2 regions of the Paenibacillus glufosinatiresistens genome follow, and region 2 is predicted to be linked to the other one. Evidence: riboswitches for the same ligand, from Rfam matches in the RefSeq annotation. Region 2 holds a riboswitch; the other holds the start of a gene.
What was found. Region 2 has a riboswitch for cyclic di-GMP ahead of RBI05_RS12210 (polysaccharide lyase family protein). Riboswitches for the same ligand answer to the same signal wherever they lie in the genome.

Region 1 (7,705 bases), on a different contig from region 2:
CAGAGGCGCCGGCGAGCTCGGCGACTCGGCCTGGCTGTTCAGCCAGCGGAGCTCCTGTTCGTCGTGAACATGGCCGAACTCATAGGCAATGGTCTTCGTATAGGCCTGCCGCATCCGGTGGTAGGCATCCCAGGCGGTTTTGACGTCGGACGGGGCGTTCTCCCAGATCAGGGAAGCCGGCAGCGCGAGCAGATCCTCGCGGGTAAGGTCATAGGAAGAAGGCTCGATCGCTTTGGCCAGAGAATGGCGCGTCTCACGCTCCAGCGGATCAATATCGGCGGCCAGATGGCCGTAAATGCGGATGTTGGCAATCAGCTTCGCGGCCCGGACCGCTTTGAGCAGCCAGGCGGTGTCTCCGGCAACCATCTGTTCGGGCGCTCCGGCGGCTTGCGGGCCAAGAGGAGGCGGGCCGGAGACAGTGAACAACTCGCGGTAGCGGGGCTCAACGGTCTCGGGGTCCTGAAGATACTGTTCGTATTTCTCCTGAATATACCCCAGATTGGGTCCATGATAATTGCTCCAGATCGAATCGCGGTAGGGCTCTTGGGCTGCCATGAATACATCCTCCTTAACGGATGACTCCAGCTTCCGCCGGAGCTGTGGTTGCGTTTACATTGGTACAGACGAAGCATCGCTGGCCTTCGGTTAAGGCGGCGGCTGACGGGGTCGAGACCGCCGGGCCGGCCGGAGGCATACTGCCTCTCTGAAACGAAGGTTCTTGCCACATCCTATAATGCAACTTTCCCCCAGTACAATCAATTCTAACTTTCGGCCAATCCGTTCGCAAAACGGCATAGTTCTGCCTTATAGGCCATAATGCTTAGGAAATGAGCGGGAATGACAGGCGGAGACCTGAACCGAAATGCGACTACTTTCCCACTTTTTTTGAAGGAAGGGGTTTCAAACACTTGAGTTCAGGTTATTTTTTGTTTATAGTACCTATATACTACTTGCTAAGAATCTACATAACTGGGTTTTTGGTCGGTATGAAGTTTTTTCTCTCCGCGCAATCTTAACCTCCAAAATACGACACACATTCAGGCCATTATCTTGTACAATGTTAGTGATAGACAGTTTTCGAGATCTAAGCAGATCCTTGAACTTAAAGGGTCCAGTAAAGGGTAAACTTGCCGAAAGGCAGGGACACAAAGTCGCGGGTCTAAGGCGAACCATGCTACGACAGCCGGACTGCCTGGGGACATGAAATCTTAGGAGGAGATTTTTTGGACAAGTCCAACCAGGGGAACGTAGTGGAAACTCAGGCGGCAGATCTCGACATGGAATGGGTACACCTGCTTCTGAAAGCCAAGAAACAGGGCATTCGCGCCGAGGAAATTCGTCGTTTTTTCAATGATAGAACATTGAAGGCCATGTAGAATGCGTAATTCTGCATCTGGCAGCAGCAGAGCCTGGCGGCGCGGCGCCGGGCTTTTTTTATTTCATCTGTGAACCATTACCCGGATGACCGGGTCAGCGAAACGTGGCAATCGCTGTCAGGGAGGGAGAAGAGACGTGACTATCGTATTGTTCGTGCTGGCCGGACTGGCCGAAATCGGCGGGGGCTACCTGGTGTGGCTGTGGCTGCGGGAAGGCAGACCGCTCTGGATGGGGGCGGCCGGGGGCTTGATTCTTGTCCTGTACGGAGTAATTCCGACGCTCCAGTCGTTCCCTTCCTTCGGACGGGTCTATGCCGCCTACGGCGGGGTCTTCATTGTGCTGGCCGTGCTGTGGGGCTGGCTCGTTGACCGCAAAACCCCCGATTTCTACGACGGGGTCGGGGCAGCCATCTGCCTCATCGGAGTATCGGTCATGCTGTGGGCGCCCCGGGGCTGACCGGGGCGAACGAATAATGCCGCCCTGCTGTTCTCAATTAAGAACAGCAGGGCGGCATTATTCGGCTCCGATGGCTGATCGGCATCCCGGCCGGGCCCGGCCTCTGAACGCGGCTACTCGTCTTTTTGTTCCAGCCGCCATTTCTGATAATCCAGGAATTCCTTGAACTCCCGCTTGCTGACCCCCGATGACATCGCTTCCTGAATCAGGCGGAACCAGTCGGCGTCGAGCGGCTCCTCTTCCGAATCGGATAAGTTTCCATAGAGAAGGCTTTGGACGGAGACATCCAGGGCCTCGGCGATTTTTTCGATAAATTGAATCGAGGGGTTGGATTGAATATTGCGTTCTACATTGCTGAGGTACGATTTGGCGACATCAGCTTTGCCGGCAAGCTCGGAAAGGGAAAGCCCCTTCTCCAGACGAAGCTGCTGAATGTTCTGTCCGATGTTGTCTGGCACGGCGGATTCAGCCCCTCCTTGTTAGTGAGTGGATTAAGAGTGAGGGCATACGCTCTTTAATCCTATCCAGTATAACAAATTTGCATCTGTCCTCAAAGCCAAAATTAGCGAGGAACAGGCGCCAGGGGCCGAGCCTCGCCGGTCAGGGAAGACGCTGGCCGCGGGAGCTGACATAGAGGTCATACCACTCCCGGCGGGTCAGAACAATCTCTTCAGCGCCCCGGCAGGCCTCGATTCGGCGGGGGCTGACCGTTCCGATGACAGCCTGAATGCCGGCCGGGTGCGTCATCAGCCATGCGAGGACAATGGCTTCCCGGGTCGTTCCCTTCTCTTCGGCCAGCCGGGCGACCATGGCCGCCGTGTCGGCGACATGCGGCGGCTCGCCTTCCAGCGAACGTCCGCTGAACCGCCCTTGGGCAAGCGGTCCCCATGCTTGGAGCTGAATGCCGTTCGCGCGGCAGTATTCAATCGTCCCCTCCGGCATTCCATGTTCCGTCCAGGCGGGGCGGTTGACGCTGACTACGGCGTCCAGCCAGTCAAGCTTGCCGAGACTGAGGTGCAGCTGATTGACGATGAAGGGCTCGTCCGTCCCTGTGCGGAGCAGCCCGATCTGGGCGGCGCTCATATTGGATACGCCGAAATGGCGGACCCTGCCCGAAGCCTTCAGCTCCCGCAGCGCCTCGCCGACCTCTTCAGGGTCCATCAGCGGGTCCGGCCGGTGAAGCAGGAGAATATCGAGATACTCGGTGCCCAGGCGCGACAGGATGCCGTCTACGCTGGAGAGAATATGGGATCTGGATAGATCGAAGGTATTGGACAGATCGCCCGGCTCCATCAGCCGGATGCCGCATTTGGATTGCAGAATCAGCCGTTCGCGCAGCTCCGGCCGCTCCCGCAGGACCGTGCCCAGAATGGATTCCGCTTTGCCGCGGGTATAGATATCCGCACTGTCGATCATGTTGACGCCGATGGACAGCGCGGCCTCGACCGCTTCGTGCCCCTGCTTGATCTGCTCGGCTGTTGCCGGTTCCCGGTCCCACTCTCCGCCGAGCCCCATCGTCCCAAGCACGATGGGGCTTACGGCGATTCCAAGCCGGTTGTTCCAGTTCAAAGGCAATGTTGACATAGACAGCTCCCCCTTATCGTTCCGACCCTGTTATTTCGACAAAAAACCTACCCGACGGGCCCTTGGCCCTGCGGATAGGTTCCGTTCGTGTGCTGCGCCGGCTCCAAGCGGCCGGGCCGCCTAGAATCCGGTATGGTAATTGCGGTCGCTCGACGACCGCTGCTTGGTGCTCTCCTTGTCCTTCTCCTCCTGCTGCTCGAGCGTCAGATCCTCTACCGGAAGCGGATCGACGTTCTGTTCGCTCTCGAACCGGTCGAACAGGCTCTCGCTCTCGGTCGGGTACTGCTCGGGGTGATCCCGGAGGTGTCCGGTCCGGCGGGGCTTCGGTTCCGTCATGTCAAGTCCTCGCTTTCCATTTGGGAAGATGACCCTTAATACCCCGGGCAGGAGGAAATGAAACACCGGCTGTACGCTAGAGTTCAGGGCCGAGCGGCTGTCCGATCTCGTTCAGGCGTCCTTCCCGGGCGTCCTGATGCAGCCGTCTGAGCCACTCCAGTTCGGTCTTCATATGTTCATAGCGGCCGTACATCAGGTGCAGCGCCGAACGGGGGACCGTCCGGACATGCTCTTCATAGACCTGATAGGCAAGGTTGACCTCATGCTCGGTCTCGCGGATTCGCTCCTCGAGCAGCGAAGCGATCTTCTCGGGAGCGATGTGCCGGGAGAATACGATGGCCGGATACATGGGATGCAGAACCAGCTCCTGCCGGCGAAGCTGCTGGGTGAGGAGCTGCTCGAACAGCGCCCTGCCCGTCTCCGTGATCGAATAGACGGTCTTGTCCGGCCGGTCGCTGCTGCGGATCGTCTCCAGCGCCTCGATGTAGCCGTCCTTGGCCAGATTGTCGACGGCGTAATACAGCGAGCCCATCTGCAGCTTCATAATCCGGTCCATCGAACGGTCTCTCATGACCATGACGATCTCGTAAGGATGCATGTTCTTCTCCAGGAGCAGACCGAGAATCGCCAGCTTCATCGACATGGCGGATCAGCCCCTGGACCGAGAAGGCTCGGTTTTGGCGGGAATCTTGAGCCGGTCGCCGGGCATGAGCAGCACGAAGACGAGTGCAGCTACAGCCGGAATGAGCGCCCACATGAAGGTATGGGCGATGGAAGTGGAGAGCGACGACGTGATCTTCTCCAGCACCGCTGCCGGAATCTTGGCCCGGGCTTCGGGCGTCAGGGCCGAGCGCGTATCGCCGAAGGAAGACGTATCGGCGCCGCCGAAGGCGTCCTTAAGCTGGCTGCTGAAGCTGTTGCGCTGGATAATGCCGAAGATGGTAATGCCGAGCGTCATGCCGAGCGACCGCGTGAAGGTGCTGGTCGAAGTGGCCGATCCCCGCTGCCGGATGTCGAAATGATGGACTGCCGACATGTTCAGAACGGAGAAGGAGAAGCCGACGCCGAAGCCCAGCAGAGCCATGAAGACGTTGACCAGCAGCCGCGAAATATCCGGGTCGAGCTGCGTCAGGGTAGCGACGCCCGCCACGAAGCAGACGGCGGAGATCAGCATGATGTTGCGGAAGCTGGTGCGGGACGTCAGAATCCCGCCGGTCTGCGAACCGATAACGGAACCGATCATCATCGGCATCAGGATCAGGCCGGAGTTGGTCGCCGAGCCGCCGAATACGCCCTGAACGAAGATCGGAATGTAGACGGTGGCTACGATGAAGGTCGCTCCATAGAAGAGAGCGGCGATGGCGCTCGTGGCGAACAGCCGGTTGCGGAACATGTCGAACGAGATGACCGGTTCGGCCGCCTTGCGCTCAATCAGCAGGAAGGCGATCAGCAGAATGGCGAAGCCGGCGAACAGACTGAGAATTTCCGGAGAACTCCAGGCGTACTCATGGTGTCCGACCGTCTGGCCGCCGAGCTCCAGCCCGAACATCAGGCAGATGACCGCGCCGACCAGCGTGAACGCGCCGCCCCAGTCGATCCGCTGCTTGGAATGGATAACCGACTCCTTGTAGGCGGCCACAATCAGGAAAAAGGCCACGACTCCCAGCGGCAGGTTGATGTAGAACACCCATTCCCAGCCCATATAATCGGTAATGTAGGCGCCCAGCAGCGGGCCGAGCACGCTGGAGATGCCGAAGACGGCGCCGAAGAGGCCCGTCATCTTGCCGCGTTTTTCCGGAGGGAAGATGTCAAAAATAATGGTGAACGCAATCGGCATCAGCGCGCCGCCGCCCACCCCCTGGATGGCCCGGTAGATGATAAGCTGCGTGAGAGTAGTAGAGGTCCCGCACAGCGCCGATCCGACCAGAAAGACGATCAGTCCGAACAGGAAGAACCGTTTGCGGCCGTACATGTCGGACAGCTTGCCGAAGATCGGGGTTCCTGCCATCACCATAACCATATAGGCCGAGGTGACCCAGACGAGCTTATCCACGCCGCCGAGATCGGCGACAATCGTCCCCATGGCTGCGGCCACGATTGTATTGTCCATGGCGGACATCAGGATGCCGAGCAGCAGGCCGGCGACGACCAGCTTCATATTGCTTTCTTTGGAATGCATGGGTTTCCCAGCTCCTTCGGTTATTCATGGATTTCTCCGCTATTATATTCAAATTTGAATAGGGAGGCAAGAGGGAACCCGGAAGCGGCGCTCGCACGGCAACGGCCGTCAGCGGCGGCAGAAGGGAAATGCCGGCGGCTAAACGGCCGTTTCGTCGGGAAGCTGGTGTCGCTTCTGAATATAAGTGATGAAGAATTCGGTCAATTCCGGATCGAACTGGGTGCCGGAGCAGGCGCGGAGTTCGACGATGGCCTCTTCCACCGATTTGGTCGGCTGGTAGGGGCGTTCGGTCGTCATGGCGTCGAAGGAATCAATAATGGTGAGCATCCGGCAGAGCCGCGGAATCTCCTCGCCCTTGAAGCCGTGGGGATAGCCTTTGCCGTCGTAGCGTTCGTGGTGAAGCTCGATATACGGGGTCAGATCCTTGTACTTGCCGTTGGTCAGCGCCATCTGTTTGCCCCAGGTGACATGCCATTTGACCATATCCCATTCTTCGGGGGCGAGCTTCTCCTTCTTGTTCAGAATCCCCCACGGAATCTCCAGCTTGCCGATGTCGTGAATCAGCGCGCCCAACGTGAACTGCCGCTTGGAGAGCGCGTCCATGTCCAGCAGCTCGCTGATATCCATAGCGTAGCGGAACACCCGCTTGGAATGCTTGTACGTCTCCAGGTCCTTGTACATCAGCAGGCTGAGCTGCTGCTCGATATCCCGCACATCCTGGCTGAAGTCGATATCGCGCTCCAGCGGCGACTGGTTGCCGAAGACATGGACCATGTTCTTGCCCTGCTTCTTGGCATAGTAGAGAGCCTGATCGGCGTGTTCCACCAGTTCGGACTTGTCATGGACATCCGGGCGGTAGACGGCGACGCCGGCAGAGAAGCTCAGGCAGCCCTGGGGGAAGATCTCCGTTCCCTCGAACGGCGAGTTGTTCAGCTTCCGGCGCAAGGTGTCGATAAAATGGTGCGCGCGCGCCGAATCATGGCCCGGCATCAGCAGGGTGAATTCTTCGCCTCCATACCGGGAGACGATAATGCCCGCATCGGAGCAGGACTGCTGGAGCAGCTCAGCCAGAAACACAATCAATCCGTCCCCCTTCAGATGGCCGAAGTGATCGTTGTACCGCTTGAAATCGTCGATGTCGATCATGGCCAGCGACAGCGCTTCGCCTGTGGAGCGGGAACGGCGCATCTCGTCTTCAAGGACCACCTCGAAATAGCTGTGATTGAACAGCCCTGTCCGCTGATCGCGGTTCGCCCGCTCTTCAAGCCGGCGATACATGGCGAACATCTGCTTGAATGAATAGGACAGCAGGGTGCCGAGACAGAGAAAGAGGGCCAGACCGAGAATATGATTATAGTAGAGGAGAATCGTAAGTACGAGCGACAGCACCAGGGTGCTGACGTAGGCCAGTACCGTGTCCCGCAGCATGCCTTTGAGCGTCTCGAAGAGATTCTCCTGAAAGACAATGTAGTAATAGAAGCCGACCAGCAGCGCGTTCAGCGCAAAATAAACCGCCATTCCCGACGCATAGGCGCCCAGATGGTCAGGTACAAGCGGCCCGCGCCGGCCGCCGAGGGCGGTATAGACGAAGGAGGCCGAAGCGATCATGATGGTGTACACCGCGAAGTTGTTCAGGTGCTTCCACCAGACGGTCTGGCGCTCGATCAGAAAGATCACAATGGAAGAGAGCAGCAGAACCGAGAGGGTGAAGGAAGGGCCGAACACAAAGACGCAGGCCAGGTAGACCGAAGAGTCGAGCGACATGCCGTTGCC
Region 2 (7,705 bases):
TTTTTATGTTATCGTACTCTATTGTAATTAGTAATATATTTAAGAACAAAGGCACAGTTCAGAAATGTTACTTCTTATTTTCTTTTTAATACGATGTTCTACCTCTAGAAGCACTGCTACTTCGTATCTAAAAGTTGTAGATAAGGATTTTTCAGGAAAAAAGTGAGGAGTCATAGCGATAAATCCTTATGATAAAAAATCAAAACCCTTTAAAATTTTTGTGGATAGTAGAATCACTTGGAATTTAATACGGCTTATAATACAAAGATTCAGCTGATAAGTTATCCAGATAATAAAGGCAATAAAAAAAGTCAAAAAAGAGCTCATACGTTCGCAAAAAAACATATATTTCCTCCAATCTTTGTGTATAATGAAGCTGAAAGCCCATTTGTACTGCGAAGGGGATGAAGAATGATGTCAATCCGTTTGAACCCGTATTTTGTTTTTAACGGAAATACCCGAGAGGCGTTGGATTTCTATGCGAAAGCGCTGCGCGGGAATGTAGTGGGGATCATGACGTTCGGGGATATGCCGGAGAATCCGAGTCATCCGCTAACCGATGAAATGAAGAACCTTGTGATGCATGCGCAGCTGAAGGTCGGGGATACGGACCTTATGTTCTCGGATACTTTTCCGGGGACGGCGCACCAGGCGGAGGGGGATACGGTTCAGATTGCCATTCATCCCTCGGAAGAAGCGGAGGCGTGGGAGATCTTCAATGCGCTGGCGGACGGCGGTCAGGTTGTCATGCCCCTTCAGAAGACGGATTGGAGCCCCTTGTACGGAATTGTGAAGGACAGGTTCGGCGTTACGTTTCAAGTGAATGTTCCCGGGGAGGAATGATCCTTGGCCAACGTGAATCCAAAGATCGTGCCGCACTTGTGGTATGACAGAGAAGCGGTGGAGGCCGCTCAATTCTACGCTTCGGTATTCCCGGAATCCAGAGTCACGAAGGTGACAACCCTTTCGGGCACGCCTTCGGGCGACTGCGATCAAGTCTCCTTTGAAATCTGGGGACAGGAGTTCATGGCCATCAGCGGGGGACCTCATTTCCGGTTCAACCCGTCGGTGTCCTTCTTCGTGAACTTTGATCCTTCGCGCGACAAGAACGCCGCCCGGAAGCTGGATGAGGTCTGGGACCGGTTATCCGAGGGCGGACAAGCCCTCATGCCGCTGGGCAAGTATCCGTTCAGCGAGCGGTACGGCTGGATTCAGGACAAGTACGGCTTGTCCTGGCAGCTGATTCTGACGAATCCGGAAGGCGAGGAGCGGCCGGCTATTTTGCCTGCTCTAACGTTTGTAGGAGAGGTATGCGGCAGGGCGGAAGAGGCCATGTCTCTCTATGTTTCGGTATTCGGCAATTCGCGGCAGGGAATGCTTGTCCGCTATCCGGAAGGCTCGGGACCCGATCGGGCGGGGACGATCCTGTTCTCCGACTTCAGGCTGGAGAATCTGTGGTTCACCGCCATGGACAGCGCGCATGATCATCGGTTCCAGTTCGATGGAGGCGTCTCTTTTATGGTGAAATGCCATACGCAAGAAGAGATCGATCATTATTGGGAGAGGCTGTCTGCGGTTCCCGAAGCCGAACAGTGCGGCTGGCTGACCGACCAGTTCGGCGTATCGTGGCAGATTGTTCCGGCCGATATAGGCGAGCTGCTGGAGAAGGGGACGCCGGAGCAAGCGGCGCGTGTAACGAAGGCTTTTATGAACATGAAGAAATTCGACCTGGCGGCCTTGCAACAGGCTTATAGGGGCGAATGAGCGGTATCTGACGACTCTGTAAATAAAAATAAAAGGGGAGTTGTCAATGCTCCCCAGATGTGTTATAGTTAGTTTATTGAAATTTCGACCTGAACTCACATATTGTAGAGGGTTATGATTTTGATTTTATAACCTTGTACAATATGTGATTTTTTTTAGGAATTTTAAGATCATGTAAATAATATCGTGGAGGTAATGAATAATGGAAACAGGAACAGTAAAGTGGTTTAACGCAGACAAGGGCTTTGGCTTTATCGAGGTAGAAGGCGGAAATGACGTATTCGTACATTTCAGCGCTATCGTTGGTGACGGATTCAAATCGCTGGACGAAGGACAGCGCGTTGAATTCAACGTGGTTCAAGGCAACCGCGGCCCGCAGGCCGAGAATGTTGTTAAACTGTAAATAGCTGACCGAGAGCCCCAATCCTAGCATTGGGGCTTTTTTTTCGCTCCTGATTCCACCAGAGAAAGAAGGATGCTGCATGTACTATTCACGGAAAAGATTGATGGCGGATCTTCCAGAAGAGATGACGGCCATATGGTCCTGCACCAATGAAGAGTGCAACGGATGGATGAGAGACAATTTCGTTTTTTCGATTCAGCCGGTCTGCGGCCAATGTCAGGCTCTCATGGAGAAGAGTGAAAAGATGCTGCCTGTCGTAACGAACACCAGTCCTAATCAGGTTAAACGCTGATTAAAGGATGCGGAGAGCGCCTTAACCCTGTAAGCCGAGCATCGCCTGCGTGAACTTCCCGCGGACGGTGACTCGGCTTTTTTGCCGGCAGGCTGTGAGTCTTATGGCCCAAGCGTACCGAAGGCGGCTGACAACTGCCTATATGAATCGTCACAATCCTTTCAGAAATGCGAAAGATAGGGGCTGTCCGAGTCTAAATCGAAACTCCCGGAAGACCGATATACAAGAGTAGAAACGCTTGCTGGATAGCTTGCTGAACGTGCCCGATTCGCATTGAAATTCTCCCCTGTCCGAACCCTTTTTCCTGCCGTTCTTCCGGTACGCGGCAAGCCGCCGCAGCGATTCCTCGCAAGATGCCGTCCGTCGTCCTTTATTTGCTTCACCCTATATTGTGACAAAGGCAAACCTGCCGAAAGGCAGGGACGCAAAGCCATAGGGCCTTCTTCGCTCTGCTAAGCTCCGCTTGAAGGGACGCAGGACGAAGGTGGCAGCCGCGCTGCCGGAAAAAGAGTGATTTCTGCCTGAAATCAAATCGGTTCCAATCAAGCAGACTCACTTGGGGGAAGAGCTTTTTGAACGTATGCCGCCGATTTAGACCCGCCGTTTGATAAAAGTAATTCCTCCTCCGCCCATTCGGGCGCCGCTGACCTATCCCAAGGCAGCGGCGGCGATCAGGGAACTATTTTAACGGAGGAGAAATACCATGACTTCATGGAACAGACCTGATGGCAACACCCGCAATATCTGCAATGACCGCCAAGAAGCTTCAACTCCTGTCCCCGCCCGGCGCAGCCGGCCGCGCAGCAAGCTGCTGTCCAGAGCAGGTTCCGCCCTCGCGGCGCTCGCCCTGATTCTCGGCGGACCGGCCCTCTCCATGGGACCTGTATATGCCGAGCAGCAGCCCGCAAGCGCTTCAACCGCCGCCGGCATCACAATCACGCCATCGGCTTCTCCGGCGCTTAAGGCTGCCGTCACGCAAGCAGTGTATGCTCCGCAGGCTGGTGCCGCCGCTCTTGCCGCCGCTGCTCCGCAGGGCAAGCTCTGGGAGATCGGCAAGCATGACGGAAGCTCCGCCGAATTTGCCGACTTCAAGCCGATGACGGCGGTCTACTCCACCTATGCCTCCGACCCGGCTGCGCCGGACTGGAAAGCTTTTCCCAAAGGAATGAAGGCCAGCGTCAACAAGACGCTCTCCATCGGCTACAAGCTGGATGCGCTGCCGGCGTATGGCGCGGAGCTGGATGTGCACATTCTGAATGCCTATATGTCGGTTCCCCAGATGGCCGTGTACTCCAACGGAAGATTGGCGGGCATGCTGCAGATTGCCGGGACCTCGGGCAGCGGCGGCGCCAATCCTTACCGCGATGAATACCGGCTGTATATTCCGGTGGAGCTGCTGAAGAGCGGGAGCAACGAGCTCAAGCTGGAGGTCTATGCCGGCTCCTATGCCGGCACATCCGGTGACGCCTATCTCTGGTACGAGTGGGACGAGCTGTCGCTGACCGCTCTGGAGGCCCCGGCCGCCGAGCCGATTCATGGCCGGTATGTCCACCTCGGAACCGCGATTACGAACGGGTTTGCTATGAACGACAACGTGACCCGGCTGCTGCCGGATCTGACCGAATGGCTCGGTTCCGCCTACAGCGGCAATATGATGCGGGTCCCTGCCTGGTCCGATACGCGCAACCAGTGGCAGGACGGCCTCGGAGCGTATTTGCAGACGCTAAAGGACCTGAATCTCCAGCCGGTGGTGGGCATGATCGGCTCCAACTATATGGGCAGCACCGAGATGCTTGCCGGACATGTGTCCGAGGAGATCAAGACGTATATCCGCCAGTTCATGGCCTCCTACGGTTCGTCTTTCGCTTACCTGGAGCTGGATAACGAGCCGGGCGTATTCAATCACAACCAAGCATCCCTGGTGGAACTGGCGCAATTCCTCCAATCCCAGAAGGCCGCTTATCCCCAGTTAAAAATCGTTGCCCCCGGCTGGGCCTACTGGCCCTCCAAAGGCACTCCCTACGGCTGGGAGCGCGATCCCGCCCAGCGGAGACCGATTGAAGCCCTGTCCGATCTGACGAACGGCCACAGCTACGGGCTGTCCGGCCTTACGCAGGGCCGGGGCGGCTCCCTGAACGAGAACCTGTTGTCCTACAACGGGGGCACCGAGGAAGGTCTGCCCAAGGAAATGATGATGACGGAGACGGGCGCCAACGATCTGCATGCCGACAACAGCAAGTTCGGCGCTACCGCTTACAAATACGCCGCGGCATTCGACCGGGAGCTGCGCGCCGACATCGGCTATGCCGACCATATGATGCAGCACACCGCCTTCGATACGGCCAATCCGAACTATGCGCTCTTTGCCCAGCCTGCCAACTGGAGCACCCACCGCGCTGCGGATACGGCGGCCTGGTCGGCGAATGCGGCTGAGGGCGGGGAGACGCGGCTGCGAACCTTCCGCAGGCTGGCGGCTGCCTATGCGACGCACGGATCGCCCCTGGCCTACTCCTTCCTGAGCGGCGATGAATCAGCCGGGCGCAAAATCTATGTCCGCGCTGTAGACACCCGGGCCCTGGGCGCTTCAAACATCGGCGCTTCGGCGGACAAGCGGATTGTCAGCATCGTCAATTTCGAGCCGGCCGGGACCCCGGCACGGCGGGTTGCGGTCCGGATTATGCTCCCGGATAACGCCGCCTACCGGGTAGAGCAGTACCGGGACGGCAAAACGCTGGGGGCAGCTTACTCTTCCTATGAACGCACGGCATCGCCGTATATGGATGTAGATCTGAATGTGGCCGCAGGCGAAGCGGTGCAGCTGTACCTGACGCCGAAGGAGACGCAGGCTCCGGCACAGCCGGTCATTGCCGGCGCCGCCATGGCGACCTGGAATACCGCAGTCATCCAGTGGGGCGAGGCGGCCGACAACCGCAAAACAACCGGCTACGTGCTGTACCGCGACGGGGCCGAGCTGGCCGTCCTTCCCGCTGCCGTGACACGCTATACGGATACCTCGGTCGCCTATGACCATACCTATGCCTACACCGTCCGGGCGTTTGACGATTCCGGCAACAGCTCGGCGGCGAGCAGCCCGGCCACGCTGGCCGTGCCGGATATGCCGGTAACGCCGGGCGGACCGCTCTATGAGGCCGAGAAGGGCAAGCTCGGCGGCATCGCCAAGACGGCAGCCGACGCCGCGGCTTCTTCCCAAGGCTATGTCCGGGATATGCACGGCAGCGGAGCAAGCGTCAGCATTATCAACATCATGCCGGGTGCGGGCGATTATTCGGTTCGCATCGGGTACGCCACCGCGGCGGACGCTACGCTGAACCTGTACGTCAACGACAAGCTGATCCGCAAGCTGACCTTTGCCTCGACCGGCAAGTCGTCGGGCGCGGGCGCTTACAAGAGCATTGCCACCGAAGTGACGCTGACCGACGGGCCCAATACCGTGATGCTGCGTCATGACAGCGGCAACACCGGCGGAGTCAACCTCGATTTTATCGAGCTGACGCCGAAGCAGGGACTGCCCTCCACCGAGACCGGCTGGCGCGATTATGCGTTCAGTGACGAAGGGATCTTTTACTCGGCCGGCATTGCAACCAATGAGAACGGAAGCTGGAATGAGACCGAGAGCTCCGGCGAGATCGCTTCCTTCAGCTTCACCGGCACCGGCGTGCGCTGGCTGTCCAATGTCCAGAGCAATATGGGCACGGCGCAGGTCTATATCGACAACGTCGCGAAGGGCATCATCGACCTGACCTCAGCGAACCTCGAAGGCTACAGCAAAGTCGTCTACGAAGTCAAAAACCTGACCGATGCTCCCCACTCGCTGCGGATCGTCTCATTGGAAGGCAAAGTAACCTTCAACCGGTTCAGCGTTAACGGCCAGGAGCAGACTTTGAGAGCGGCGCAGTAGTCTATAAACAAGTTCGAGCGGCAGTACCGGGAGCGAATTGAACCGGTCTGCCGCTCGCTTTTATCGGACAGTCATCCAACCGATACATAGAGGTGACAGCTAAACCGTTTAGAAGAAAGGATAATCATGAAGAATTTTGCTGAAGAATTGGTCTATTGGTATTTGCGGTTTAATGGGTTCTTTCCCTTAACCAATTTTGTGCTGCACCGGCAGGGATTGCAGGACGGACATCAGAACGCGGACGCAGATCTCGTTGCGATCCGTCCCAAGTTTGTGGCGGAAGAGGTAGGCAATGGCCACCGTGATGAATATCTCTTCGGACATTTTAGCCCGAATACCAACATCGGATTGATCTGTGAAGTAAAGTCCGCTTCCAGATTAAATTTAGAGAAAGTACATATGCGAAGAGAGGATCGCATCCAGTATTGTTTGAGGAGGATCGGATTCTTCTCGGAGACCAAAGTAAGGCTTCATGCAGAGGAGTTAAGAACCCGTTCCGTATCAAAAGGGCAATTTCATGAAGTGGGCAAGCTTCTGGTCACCAAAAGAGAGAATGCTGTACCGGGTTTTATTTGCCTGTCCATGAACCATGTTGAAGCCTTTATTATGGATCGAATCCGATACTTTTCCAGAGAAAAGGAAGGCGCCAAGCTTTACTTTGACTCCGACATGCTGCAGTACATGATCTGGAAAAGCAAAGCGCGATAACCGTTCTCTAATGCTTGCCAAGCGCATTTGCTCGGTGATCCCGCTCCTCGTGGCTAATCCCCGCTCCCGCCCGGGGCCGGAAGAGATTCCGCCGTCGGCGCACCGCCGGCTCCGCCGGGTGCGGACGGGGACGCGGAGCGGGCCCGGGACCGGGCAACCGCGGCTCCCCAGCCGCCGCCGTCCATCTCCGTCAGCTCCTTCCAGTACCGCTTCGGCATATTGGAGATCCGAAGCCGCTCATTCCGGCGTTCCTTGATGCCGATTGCTTCGTAGAAGCCCTTCCAGAGCCGCCGGTAGCGCTCCTCCGTCTCATCCGGCTGGGGCGGCGTCCACGCTTCCAGCGGAATGATGGCGGATCGTCCCGGTTCATGAATGAGCGCCATGCGGTGGGCGGCATCATAGATCATGAAGCGTTCGCCCCCGAACCGGTCGCAGAAGTGGTCGCGGATGAGCGGGAGTACAAGGTTCCGCGGCTCAATCACCGCCGCTATGACCGGTCCGTAGACGGAGAAGCGGATCAGGCCGAGATAGCGGTGGCTCTCCCGCCGCAAGTGCAGAACGGCCTTAACCAGTGCATCCACCGTATCATCGGCAAGCATGTCCAGGACGCGCGGGCCAT

Region 1: it holds a riboswitch for cyclic di-GMP, as region 2 does, so the genes downstream of both, RBI05_RS06820 (anti-repressor SinI family protein) here and RBI05_RS12210 (polysaccharide lyase family protein) in region 2, are expected to answer to the same signal.

What each region holds. Positions count from the first base shown of each region.
Region 1 is NZ_JAVFHT010000004.1:60,604-68,308, forward strand. It holds gene RBI05_RS06815 (2-oxoglutarate dehydrogenase E1 component) at 1-555, opposite strand, end outside; cyclic di-GMP riboswitch class I at 1,111-1,196, shown strand; gene RBI05_RS06820 (anti-repressor SinI family protein) at 1,224-1,376, shown strand; gene RBI05_RS06825 (YnfA family protein) at 1,513-1,833, shown strand; gene RBI05_RS06830 (helix-turn-helix domain-containing protein) at 1,947-2,291, opposite strand; gene RBI05_RS06835 (aldo/keto reductase) at 2,434-3,417, opposite strand; gene RBI05_RS06840 (hypothetical protein) at 3,538-3,753, opposite strand; gene RBI05_RS06845 (PadR family transcriptional regulator) at 3,830-4,396, opposite strand; gene RBI05_RS06850 (MDR family MFS transporter) at 4,403-5,932, opposite strand; gene RBI05_RS06855 (diguanylate cyclase) at 6,071-7,705, opposite strand, start outside.
Region 2 is NZ_JAVFHT010000010.1:58,287-65,991, reverse strand. It holds gene RBI05_RS12230 (VOC family protein) at 415-843, shown strand; gene RBI05_RS12225 (VOC family protein) at 847-1,764, shown strand; gene RBI05_RS12220 (cold-shock protein) at 1,967-2,167, shown strand; gene RBI05_RS12215 (cold-shock protein) at 2,247-2,459, shown strand; cyclic di-GMP riboswitch class I at 2,849-2,963, shown strand; gene RBI05_RS12210 (polysaccharide lyase family protein) at 3,163-6,378, shown strand; gene RBI05_RS12205 (hypothetical protein) at 6,505-7,086, shown strand; gene RBI05_RS12200 (TIGR03915 family putative DNA repair protein) at 7,140-7,705, opposite strand, start outside.